Regions from separate parts of the Hoeflea sp. genome, predicted to be linked through region 2. Evidence: predicted binding sites of a transcription regulator. Region 2 holds the regulator's gene; the other holds the start of a gene.
What was found. Region 2 encodes PhoB, which activates phosphate uptake and scavenging genes when phosphate is short. Its sites were predicted from a motif close to TGTCATNNANCTGTCAT; they were not measured.
Positions count from the first base shown of each region.

Region 1 (4,803 bases), on a different contig from region 2:
TCCCGGGAAGCCAGTTTGTCGGTGGTGATCATTCCTTTGTCATTCCCGGCATGCGCCCTGTCGTCGCTCTGCGACATTATCGCCGCTGATGCACGCGATAACAGTGCATTGGCTGTTGGCACTTTCAACCATTTCGTTAAGCTGCATCAGCGCTGGCAGGCTTTACACCGGCCAGTACGCACACTAACCGTGCGGCGGCTGCAAAAACAACAGGTGCGGAGACAGGAATACGCTTCGCCCACAACAGGTTGGAAGATATGCCCGAGACCAGCAAAGCGTCACAGACGATGGCAACCATCACCGAGCAGGAGGCGCTGGAGTTCCACGCCCGCGGCAAACCGGGAAAACTCGAGGTCAACGCCACCAAGCCGATGGCGACGCAGCGCGATCTCTCGCTCGCCTATTCGCCCGGTGTCGCTGTGCCGGTCAAGGCCATCGCCGACGACCCGTCCCGCGCCTTCGACTATACCGGGCGCGGCAACCTCGTCGCGGTGATATCCAACGGAACGGCCATTCTCGGCCTCGGCAATCTCGGCGCGCTGGCGTCGAAGCCGGTCATGGAAGGCAAGGCGGTTCTCTTCAAGCGTTTCGCGGATGTGGACTCCATCGATCTCGAGGTCGGCACCGAGGACATCGACGAATTTGTCAATTGCGTGCGCCATCTCGGTCCCTCCTTCGGCGGCATCAACCTCGAGGACATCAAGGCGCCGGACTGTTTCATCATCGAGCAGCGCCTGCGCGAGGTCATGGATATCCCCGTCTTTCATGACGACCAGCACGGCACGGCGATCATTGCCGTTGCCGGTCTGATCAATGCCCTTCACCTGACGGGCCGTGACATGGAGACAACCAGGCTCGTGTGCAACGGCGCCGGCGCCGCGGCCATCGCCTGTGTCGAGCTGATCAAGTCCATGGGCTTCAAGCCGGACAACATCACGCTGTGCGACACCAAGGGCGTGATCTACCAGGGCCGAGAAGAGGGCATGAACCAGTGGAAATCCGCCCATGCCGTCAAAACCGAAGACAGAACGCTGGCCGAGGCGGTCAAGGGCTCCGACGTGTTCTTCGGATTGTCGGTCAAGGGCGCGTTGACCGAGGACATGGTCCGTTCGATGGCCGACAACCCGATTATCTTCGCCATGGCCAACCCCGATCCGGAAATCACGCCGGAGGAGGTATCGCGCATACGCGAGGACGCCATCATGGCGACCGGCCGGTCCGATTATCCCAATCAGGTCAACAACGTTCTGGGCTTTCCCTATATCTTTCGCGGTGCGCTGGACGTGCGCGCATCGACGATCAACGATGCGATGAAGATCGCCGCGGCCGAGGCGCTCGCCCATCTGGCGCGCCAGGACGTGCCCGACGAGGTCGCGACGGCCTATCGCGGGAACAGGCCCCGTTTCGGACCGCAATACATCATTCCCGTTCCCTTCGATCCGCGTCTGCTGTCGGATATCCCGAGGGCGGTCGCCCGGGCGGCGATGGATTCGGGCGTCGCCCAGCGCCCCATCCTCGATCTTGAGGCCTATGGGCGCGAGCTCTCCGCCCGCCGCGATCCGATCGCCTCGACCCTGCAGCGCATTTATGAGCGTGTGCGCCGTCAGCAGCGCCGTGTTGTCTTCGCCGAGGGCGAGGAAGAGCAGGTCATGCGCGCGGCGGTGACCTATGTGAATCAGAATCTCGGCACCGCCATTCTGCTCGGACGCTCGGAGCAGATGGAAGAGGTTGCCAGACACGCCGGCATCGATCTCGACAGGCCCGGCCTCGAACTCGTCAACGCGCGCGTGTCGCATCGGGTCGAGGCCTACACGGAATATCTTTATGCGCGCCTGCAAAGGAAGGGTTATCTCTATCGTGACTGCCAGCGCCTGATAAACACCGACCGCAATCATTTCGCCTCCTGCATGGCCGCGCTTGGTGACGCCGATGCGGTGGTCACGGGCACCACGCGCAACTATTCGACGGCGCTCGACGATGTGCGCCGGTGCATCGATGTCAAACCCGGCCACCGGGTGATCGGCGTCTCGCTCGCCCTTTGCCGCGGCAGAACGGTTCTCGTTGCCGACACGGCAGTCATCGACATGCCGGACTCCGAGGAACTCGCCGACATTGCCGAGGAGGCCGCCGGCGTTGCCCGCCGGCTTGGCTATGAGCCGCGGGTGGCCATGCTTGCCTATTCGACCTTCGGCCATCCGCCCGGCGAACGCGCGGAGAGGGTGCGCGAGGCGGTCTCGATACTGGACCGGCGGCGGGTCGATTTCGAATATGACGGCGAAATGGCGGCCGATGTCGCACTCAATCTCGACGTCATGCGGCAATATCCGTTCTGTCGCCTGTCGGGTCCGGCCAATGTCCTCGTCATGCCGGCTTTCCACTCGGCGTCGATTTCGACCAAAATGCTCCAGGAACTCGGCGGTTCGACCGTTATCGGACCGCTGCTCGTCGGTCTCGACAAATCGGTGCAGATCGTCTCCATGGGCGCGCGCGACTCAGACATCGTCAATATGGCGGCGATCGCCGCCTACAATGTCGGCAGCTGACCGGCGCAAAAAGGCGGGCGTCTATGGCCCGCCTTTTACCGGAACGTATCCGGGCTTTCAGGACGCGAAGCGGCTGGCGTCGGCGCCGTAATAATTCAGATAGCGCGAGTCGATATTCGAGATCGGCAGCACCACCATCACGTCGGTCGTCCCGAACGCATGGTCGATCACCGCGCCGTCGCCGATCACCGCGCCGAGCCTCAGATAGCCCTTCAGAAGGGGGGGGAGGGCCGACATGGCGCTGCGCGCATCGACGGCTTCCTTCGGCATCAGGTCCATATTGTTATAGAGCTCCGGCCGCGCGCTGACCGACCACTCACCGCTCGCCAGCCGGTTGTGATAGAGGAAGGACAGGGGCAGGGCATGGGCTTCGGGTCTTATGCCGGGCATGGACGCGCAGCCGAACATGGCGTCGATGCCGTGTTCGAGCGAATAGGCCCAGTTTCCCTGCCACAGAAGTTCGACGGTGCGGCGGGTGCGATATTGCGGCAGCACGCAGGAGCGCCCCAGTTCGAGGAAGCGCTTTTCGGGGTGCCGGGCAAGCATGTCGTCGATGGCGAACTCGGAGGTCGAGTAGAAGCCGTCATTCGCGCGTGCAGCGTCCTGGCGCAGAAGCCGGTAGGTGCCGACGATCTGCTCTTCCGGACTGCCGACAATGGTGCGGTCGAAAACAAGCAGGTGATCGCAAACCGCGTCGAACGCATCCATGTCGCGTCCGCGGCGCATGGATTCGGGCGGCAGAACCGCACCCATTTCCTTGGCGAACACGTTGAAGCGGACGGCCTGGGCCGCCTCGATTTCTTCCTGTGTGCACGCCAGGCGGGTCTCGAGATCGCCAATCCGGCCCAGTATGGCGGTTTCTTCCTGCATCATTTCAAGCGCCGGCCGCGTCGATTTGGCCGGCAATGTGTGGCGCATGTTCAGTGTCATGGCAAATCAATCCCGTGAACGAGTCATGACGCTCATTAAGCAGAACAATACGACAAAGCAGTGACATGCCGTCACTGCCTTTCCACGATAAGTTGTCGTCGTTAATGTATTTCACCCTTTGCAGAAATCATTTTTCCATATCAATGACGACGCGCCCCCTGATCTTGCCGTCGATCAGCGCGGCTGCTGTCGGAATGATATCATCAAACGCAATGGTTTTCGATAGAGCATGAAGTTTGCCCAGATCGAGATCGGTGCCGAGCCGGCGCCATGCCTCCTCCCTTAATGCACGCGATGCCATGACGGAATCGACGCCCAGAAGCGCGATGGCCCGCAAAATGAACGGCATGACGGTGGCCGGAAGATCCATGCCCTGCGCCAGGCCGCATGCCGCCACCGCGCCGCCATAGCGGGTCATCGCGATCACGTTTGCCAGCGTGTGGCTGCCGACCGAATCGATACCCGCCGCCCAGCGCTCCTTGCCGAGCGGGCGTCCGGGTTCCGAAAGTTCCGCGCGATCGATGATTTCGGATGCGCCCAGCGATGTGAGGAAATCGGCCTCCGACGTGCGGCCCGTCGAGGCGATCACCTCGAAGCCGAGTTTCGACAGGACCGCAATGGCCACCGTGCCGACCCCGCCATTGGCGCCGGTGACGATGACCGGCCCGTCCTGAGGCGTCACGCCCTGCCGCTCAAGCGCCATGACGCACAGCATGGCCGTATAGCCTGCCGTGCCGATGGCCATGGCATCGAGCGCGCTGATGCCCTCCGGCCGGCGAATAAGCCAGTCGCCGTTGAGACGCGCGTAGCGCGCATGGGAGCCCGTATGCGTTTCGCCGACGCCCCAGCCGTTGAGGATGACCTGGTCGCCCTCCTTGAAACCGTCATGGCCGGACTGCACGACCGTTCCCGCGCAGTCGATGCCCGGTATCATCGGCCATCGCCGCACCACGGGCGCCTTGCCTGTGATGGCGAGGCCGTCCTTGTAGTTGACGGTGGTCGCGTTGACCTCAACGACGACATCGCCCTCCATAAGATCGTCGAGGCCGATCTCGCGGGTCTCGACGCTTTGAACCTTGTTTTCATCGCGATCGATGACGATGGCCCTGAACGGTTCCTGCATGCTTTATCCTCCGGTGACCGGCGGGTGGCCGGTTCTGTTTCAGGATTGTTCGGACTCCTCCGGTTCCTGCGGATAGATCCACTTGCCGAACACTTCGTCGATGATGATTGCGCCGGCGCCCAGCGTGATGAACGTGTCGGCGAGATTGAAAACCGCGAAATACCAGTTGTTTGTATGCAACAGGATGTAGTCGATCACATAGCCATA
Region 1 is NZ_CFHWAF010000055.1:19,833-24,635, reverse strand. It holds gene mutS (DNA mismatch repair protein MutS) at 1-32, opposite strand, end outside; gene AC5E6N_RS12365 (NADP-dependent malic enzyme) at 258-2,543, shown strand; gene olsB (l-ornithine N(alpha)-acyltransferase) at 2,601-3,416, opposite strand; gene acuI (acrylyl-CoA reductase (NADPH)) at 3,601-4,596, opposite strand; gene lspA (signal peptidase II) at 4,636-4,803, opposite strand, start outside.
Region 1: the regulator PhoB is predicted to act here: its motif matches at 3,523-3,539, upstream of olsB (l-ornithine N(alpha)-acyltransferase).

Region 2 (4,803 bases):
ATGCGCTCGGCACGTCGGCCTCGACCATGGTCATGTATGTCAATCCGGATCTCGTCGAACAGGCCGGCGGCTCGATGGACGATTTCCCGGAAACCTTCGACGGGATCATCGAACTTGCTGCCAGGATCGATGCGCTTGGCGACACCATCGAGGGCGTGTGGATCCATCGCCACGACTGGCGCTTCCAGTCGCTCCTGGGCTCGCATGGCGGACGTCCGATGACCGAGGACGAAAGCGACATTACGTTCGACGCCGAGGCCGGCAAGACCGCGGCGGGCCTTTACCAGCGCTTCGCCAAGGAAGCCGGCATGTCATCCATGTCGCAGAACGATGCACGCCAGGCGTTTCCCGCCGGAACGCTCGGCATCTTCTTTGAAAGCTCTTCGCTGCTGACCCGCTTCGAAGAGGGCGCGGACGGAAAGTTCGACGTCACCGTGCTCGGCACGCCGGTCGTTGCCGAGGACAATGTCTATTTCCCGACCGGCGGCTCGGCCATCGTCATGTTGACCCCGGACGTCGAGAAGCAGAAGGCGGCATGGGAATACATCTCCTTCGTCACGGGCCCGGAAGGCCAGAAGATCATCGTCGAGAACACCGGCTATGCGCCGGCAAACAAGATCGTGCTCGATGACGAGGCGTATCTCGGCGCCTATTACGCGGCGAACACCAACGCCAGGACCGCGCATGCCCAGGTCGCCGCCCATGCCGGCCCCTGGTATGCCTATCCCGGTGCGGAAGGTGTGGCCGTGACCGACCTGATCGCCGCCGCGCTGGTCGAGGTCACGGAAGGCGCAGAGGTGGATGCGACGATCTCGGAACTCGCCGACACGCTTCGCATGCAGCTTCAGATGAAGTGATTGCAGACCGGATTCCGGCCGCATCCGGCTTGGCGGGTGCGGCCGCTGCAGCCCCAGCATTTTCCCCATCCAGTCCTTTTCAATATGAGGCTTACAAAATCCGCAATATGCCGTTCTGAAAAGACCGCGATCGGGCGCGCATCTCGGAAGCCGTAGCGATCAGAGCATGCCGCCGACGACGTTGCTTATGCGGAACCCCTCATTGGCCGCCTGGTAGATCGGCCGCGGCGGGTGTGAGGTGATGTCGATCTCGCGGCTCAGCCATTGCCACGCCTCCAGCCTTTGCAGCGACTGGGAGAGTGCGCGATCGGTTATGGGCGACAGGGCGCTCTTGATATCGACAAAACGGCTGGGCCGGCGGCTGACGGCAAGGACAGGAATGGTCCAGGCGCGGCGAAGCAGGGGCTGCCCGGATTTATCCGGCAGAGCGTCGGCAATCGCGGCGGCCATTTTTGCGAACCTTATTCCCTCCCCGGTCAAGCGGTATTCGGGCCTTAAGGGGTGACCATGTCCGGCGTTGCGCTCCAGCAGCCCGAGTTCGACAAGATGCGCCAGGCTCTTGGCGAATGCCGTCCGGCTCGCGCCGGAGGCGACGAGGAGCGGCGCCTGCCGGCCCGGAACACCGTTATGCATCGCCTTCAGGATGGCCATGGACCATGAACGGGACGTAATGTTGACAAGTTTGTCTATGTCCATAAAGTATAGTATATATAAATTTAGTCCAAAGGGAAATCGCGATGGCTGTTGTTACACTGAACGATAGGATCACCTTTGCGCTGTCGGTCAGCGACCGGCACGCAAGCGCGAAATGGTATGGCGACATGCTCGGCTTCGAGCTCCTGCATCACATCGACGAGGCCGGATGGAGCGAGGTCAAGACCATGACCGAGGGCGTGACGCTGGGAATGGGCGAGCAGACGGAGCCGGCCCCCGGCAATGCCGTTCCGGTTTTCGGCGTCGCCGACATCGTTGCCGCGCGGAGCGCGCTGGAGGCCGAGGGGGTCAAGTTTGACGGCCCGACGGATACGATTGAAGGCATGGTCAGCACCGCGACCTTCTACGACCCGGACGGCAATGCACTCATGATCGCACAGGATTTGACGCAATAGAGCGAGATGAGGTTAGAGCAAGTCCGCTCACGTCTCCAGCGAATAGCCGGCACCCCTCACCGTGCGGATCACGTCGCGCATGTTGGAGAGGTTGAGGGCCTTGCGCAGGCGGCCGACATGGACGTCGACGGTGCGTTCGTCCACATAGATATCGTGACCCCAGACGCCGTCGAGAAGCTGGGAGCGGGAAAAGACCCGTGTCGGCGAGGTCATGAAGAATTCCAGCAGCCGGAATTCCGTCGGGCCGAGCTTGATCTCGCGGCCGCGGCGGTAGACGCGATGGGTCTCGCGGTCGAGCTCGATATCGCCGGCCTTGAGCACGGTCGAAATCGTCTCCGGCTTGACCCGGCGCAGGAGCGCGCGTACGCGGGCCATGAGTTCCGGTGTCGAGAACGGCTTGACGACATAGTCGTCGGCGCCGGTGGAAAGGCCCCTCACCCGTTCGCTTTCCTCGCCGCGCGCGGTCAGAAGAATGATCGGCAGGCGCTCGGTCTCGGGGCGGATGCGCAGCCGGCGGCACAGTTCTATGCCCGAGAGCCCCGGCAACATCCAGTCGAGGATCAACAGATCGGGAACGCGTTCCTGCAGCTTGATCTCGGCCTCGTCGCCGCGCAGAACGGTATCGACCTCGTAACCCTCGGCCTCGAGATTGTAACGCAGGAGAACGCTCAGCGCCTCCTCGTCTTCAACAACAGTGATTTGCGGTGCTATACCCATGTTCATTCTCCGGCGGCGCGCCGATCGCGGCCCGCCCGCCCGTCACTCGTCGGCGCCCACGCTCGCCGTTTCGTCGTCTTTCGGCCTGTCGGGCGAAAGCTGGGAGCCGGTGCTGATATAGTATACGGTCTCGGCGATGTTGGTGGCATGATCGCCGATACGCTCGATGTTCTTGGCGCAGAACAGCAGATGGGTACACGCGGTGATGTTGCGCGGGTCTTCCATCATATAGGTGAGCAGTTCGCGGAACAGGGAGGTGTAGATCGCGTCGATTTCCTCGTCGCGTTCGCGGATGGAATTGGCAAGCTCCGGAGAGCGGGACGAATAGGCGTCCAGCACTTCCTTGAGCTGCGTCAGCGCCAGCTCGGCCAGGTGATCGAGACCGCGCACCAGCTTCTTGGGCTGCGCCATGCCGTGGACGGCAAGCACCCGCTTGGCAATGTTCTTGGCCATGTCTCCGACGCGCTCGAGATCGGCGGCGATGCGGATCGAGCCGATAATATCGCGCAGATCGGCGGCCATGGGCTGGCGCTTGGCGATGACCAGCACGGCCTTCTCGCCGATCTGACGCTCGGCGTCGTCGAGGAGCAGATCGTCGGAGATCACCTTCTGGGACAGCCCCGCGTCGCCATTGACCAGCGCGGCGACGGATTCTTCGAGCATGCGCTCGGCAATCCCGCCCATTTCGGCAATGCGCCGCGCCAGGAACTGCAGATCCTCGTCGTAGGACGTAACCGTATGCGCGGCAAGCTGGCTGTTGGAGTTCTGTTCGCTCATGATCTTTCCTGTCCGCGCAAGATCAGCCGAAGCGGCCGGTGATGTAGTCCTGGGTGCGCTGATCGTCCGGGTTGGTGAACATCTTGTCCGTATCGCCTTCCTCGACCAGACTGCCGAGATGGAACATGGCGGTGCGCTGCGAGACCCGCGCGGCCTGCTGCATGGAGTGGGTCACGATGACGATCGTGAAGTTCTGGCGCAGTTCATCGATCAGTTCCTCGACCTTGGCGGTGGCGATCGGATCGAGCGCCGAACAGGGCTCGTCCATCAGGATCACCTCAGGGCTGACGGCGATGGCGCGGGCGATGCACAGGCGCTGCTGCTGACCGCCCGAAAGGCCGGTGCCGGGCTCATGGAGCCGGTCCTTGACTTCATCGAACAGGCCTGCCCTGCGCAGGCTGGTCTCGACAATTTCATCAAATTCCGTCTTGCTTCTGGCCAGACCATGGATGCGCGGGCCGTAGGCGATGTTCTCGTAGATCGACTTCGGAAAGGGGTTGGGCTTCTGGAACACCATTCCGACACTCGCCCGCAATTCGACAACGTCGACGGATGCATCGTAGATGTCGGCGCCGTCGAGCGTGATGCTTCCTTTCACGTCGCACCCGTCGATCGTGTCGTTCATGCGGTTGAGGCAGCGCAGGAAAGTGGACTTGCCGCAACCGGACGGACCGATGAGCGCCGTCACCTGATATTGCCGGATATCGAGGTCGACGTCGTAGAGCGCCTGCGAGCCGCTGTAAAAGACGCTCACCATGCGGCCCTGCATCTTTATCGGCGGTTGCGTTTCGGTTTTTGCGCCGACCGCCTCTTCAACTGCTGCTTCCGACATCATATTCATCCTTCAATACCCCATACCTTTGACTTCATGCACCGCCGGACGTCCCCTTGCAACCTGCAAACCGGACGACCGTCCCGGTCGGCGACGTCACCAGCGGCGCTCGAACCGGTTTCTCAGGAATACCGCCAGCCCGTTCATCAGGATCAGGAAGCCGAGCAGCACCAGAATGGCCGCGGACGTCCGCGACACGAACCCGCGTTCCGGGCTGTCCGCCCAGATGTAAATCTGTGTCGGAAGCGCGGTCGACGCGGAAAACACACCTTCCGGATGACTGGTGATAAAGGCGTTCATGCCGATAAGCAGCAGCGGCGCGGTCTCGCCCAGCGCCTGCGCCAGCCCGATAATCGTGCCGGTGAGAATGGTCGGCATCGACAGCGGCAGCATGTGATGAAAGACCGCCTCGTGCCGCGACGCTCCGACACCGAGCGCTGCTTCCCTTATCGATGAGGGAACCGAGCGCAATGCGGCCCGCGTGACGATGATCATGGTCGGCAATGTCATG
Region 2 is NZ_CFHWAF010000039.1:6,049-10,851, forward strand. It holds gene AC5E6N_RS09700 (extracellular solute-binding protein) at 1-857, shown strand, start outside; gene AC5E6N_RS09705 (winged helix-turn-helix transcriptional regulator) at 1,017-1,553, opposite strand; gene AC5E6N_RS09710 (VOC family protein) at 1,595-1,966, shown strand; gene phoB (phosphate regulon transcriptional regulator PhoB) at 1,994-2,677, opposite strand; gene phoU (phosphate signaling complex protein PhoU) at 2,726-3,460, opposite strand; gene pstB (phosphate ABC transporter ATP-binding protein PstB) at 3,483-4,301, opposite strand; gene pstA (phosphate ABC transporter permease PstA) at 4,389-4,803, opposite strand, start outside.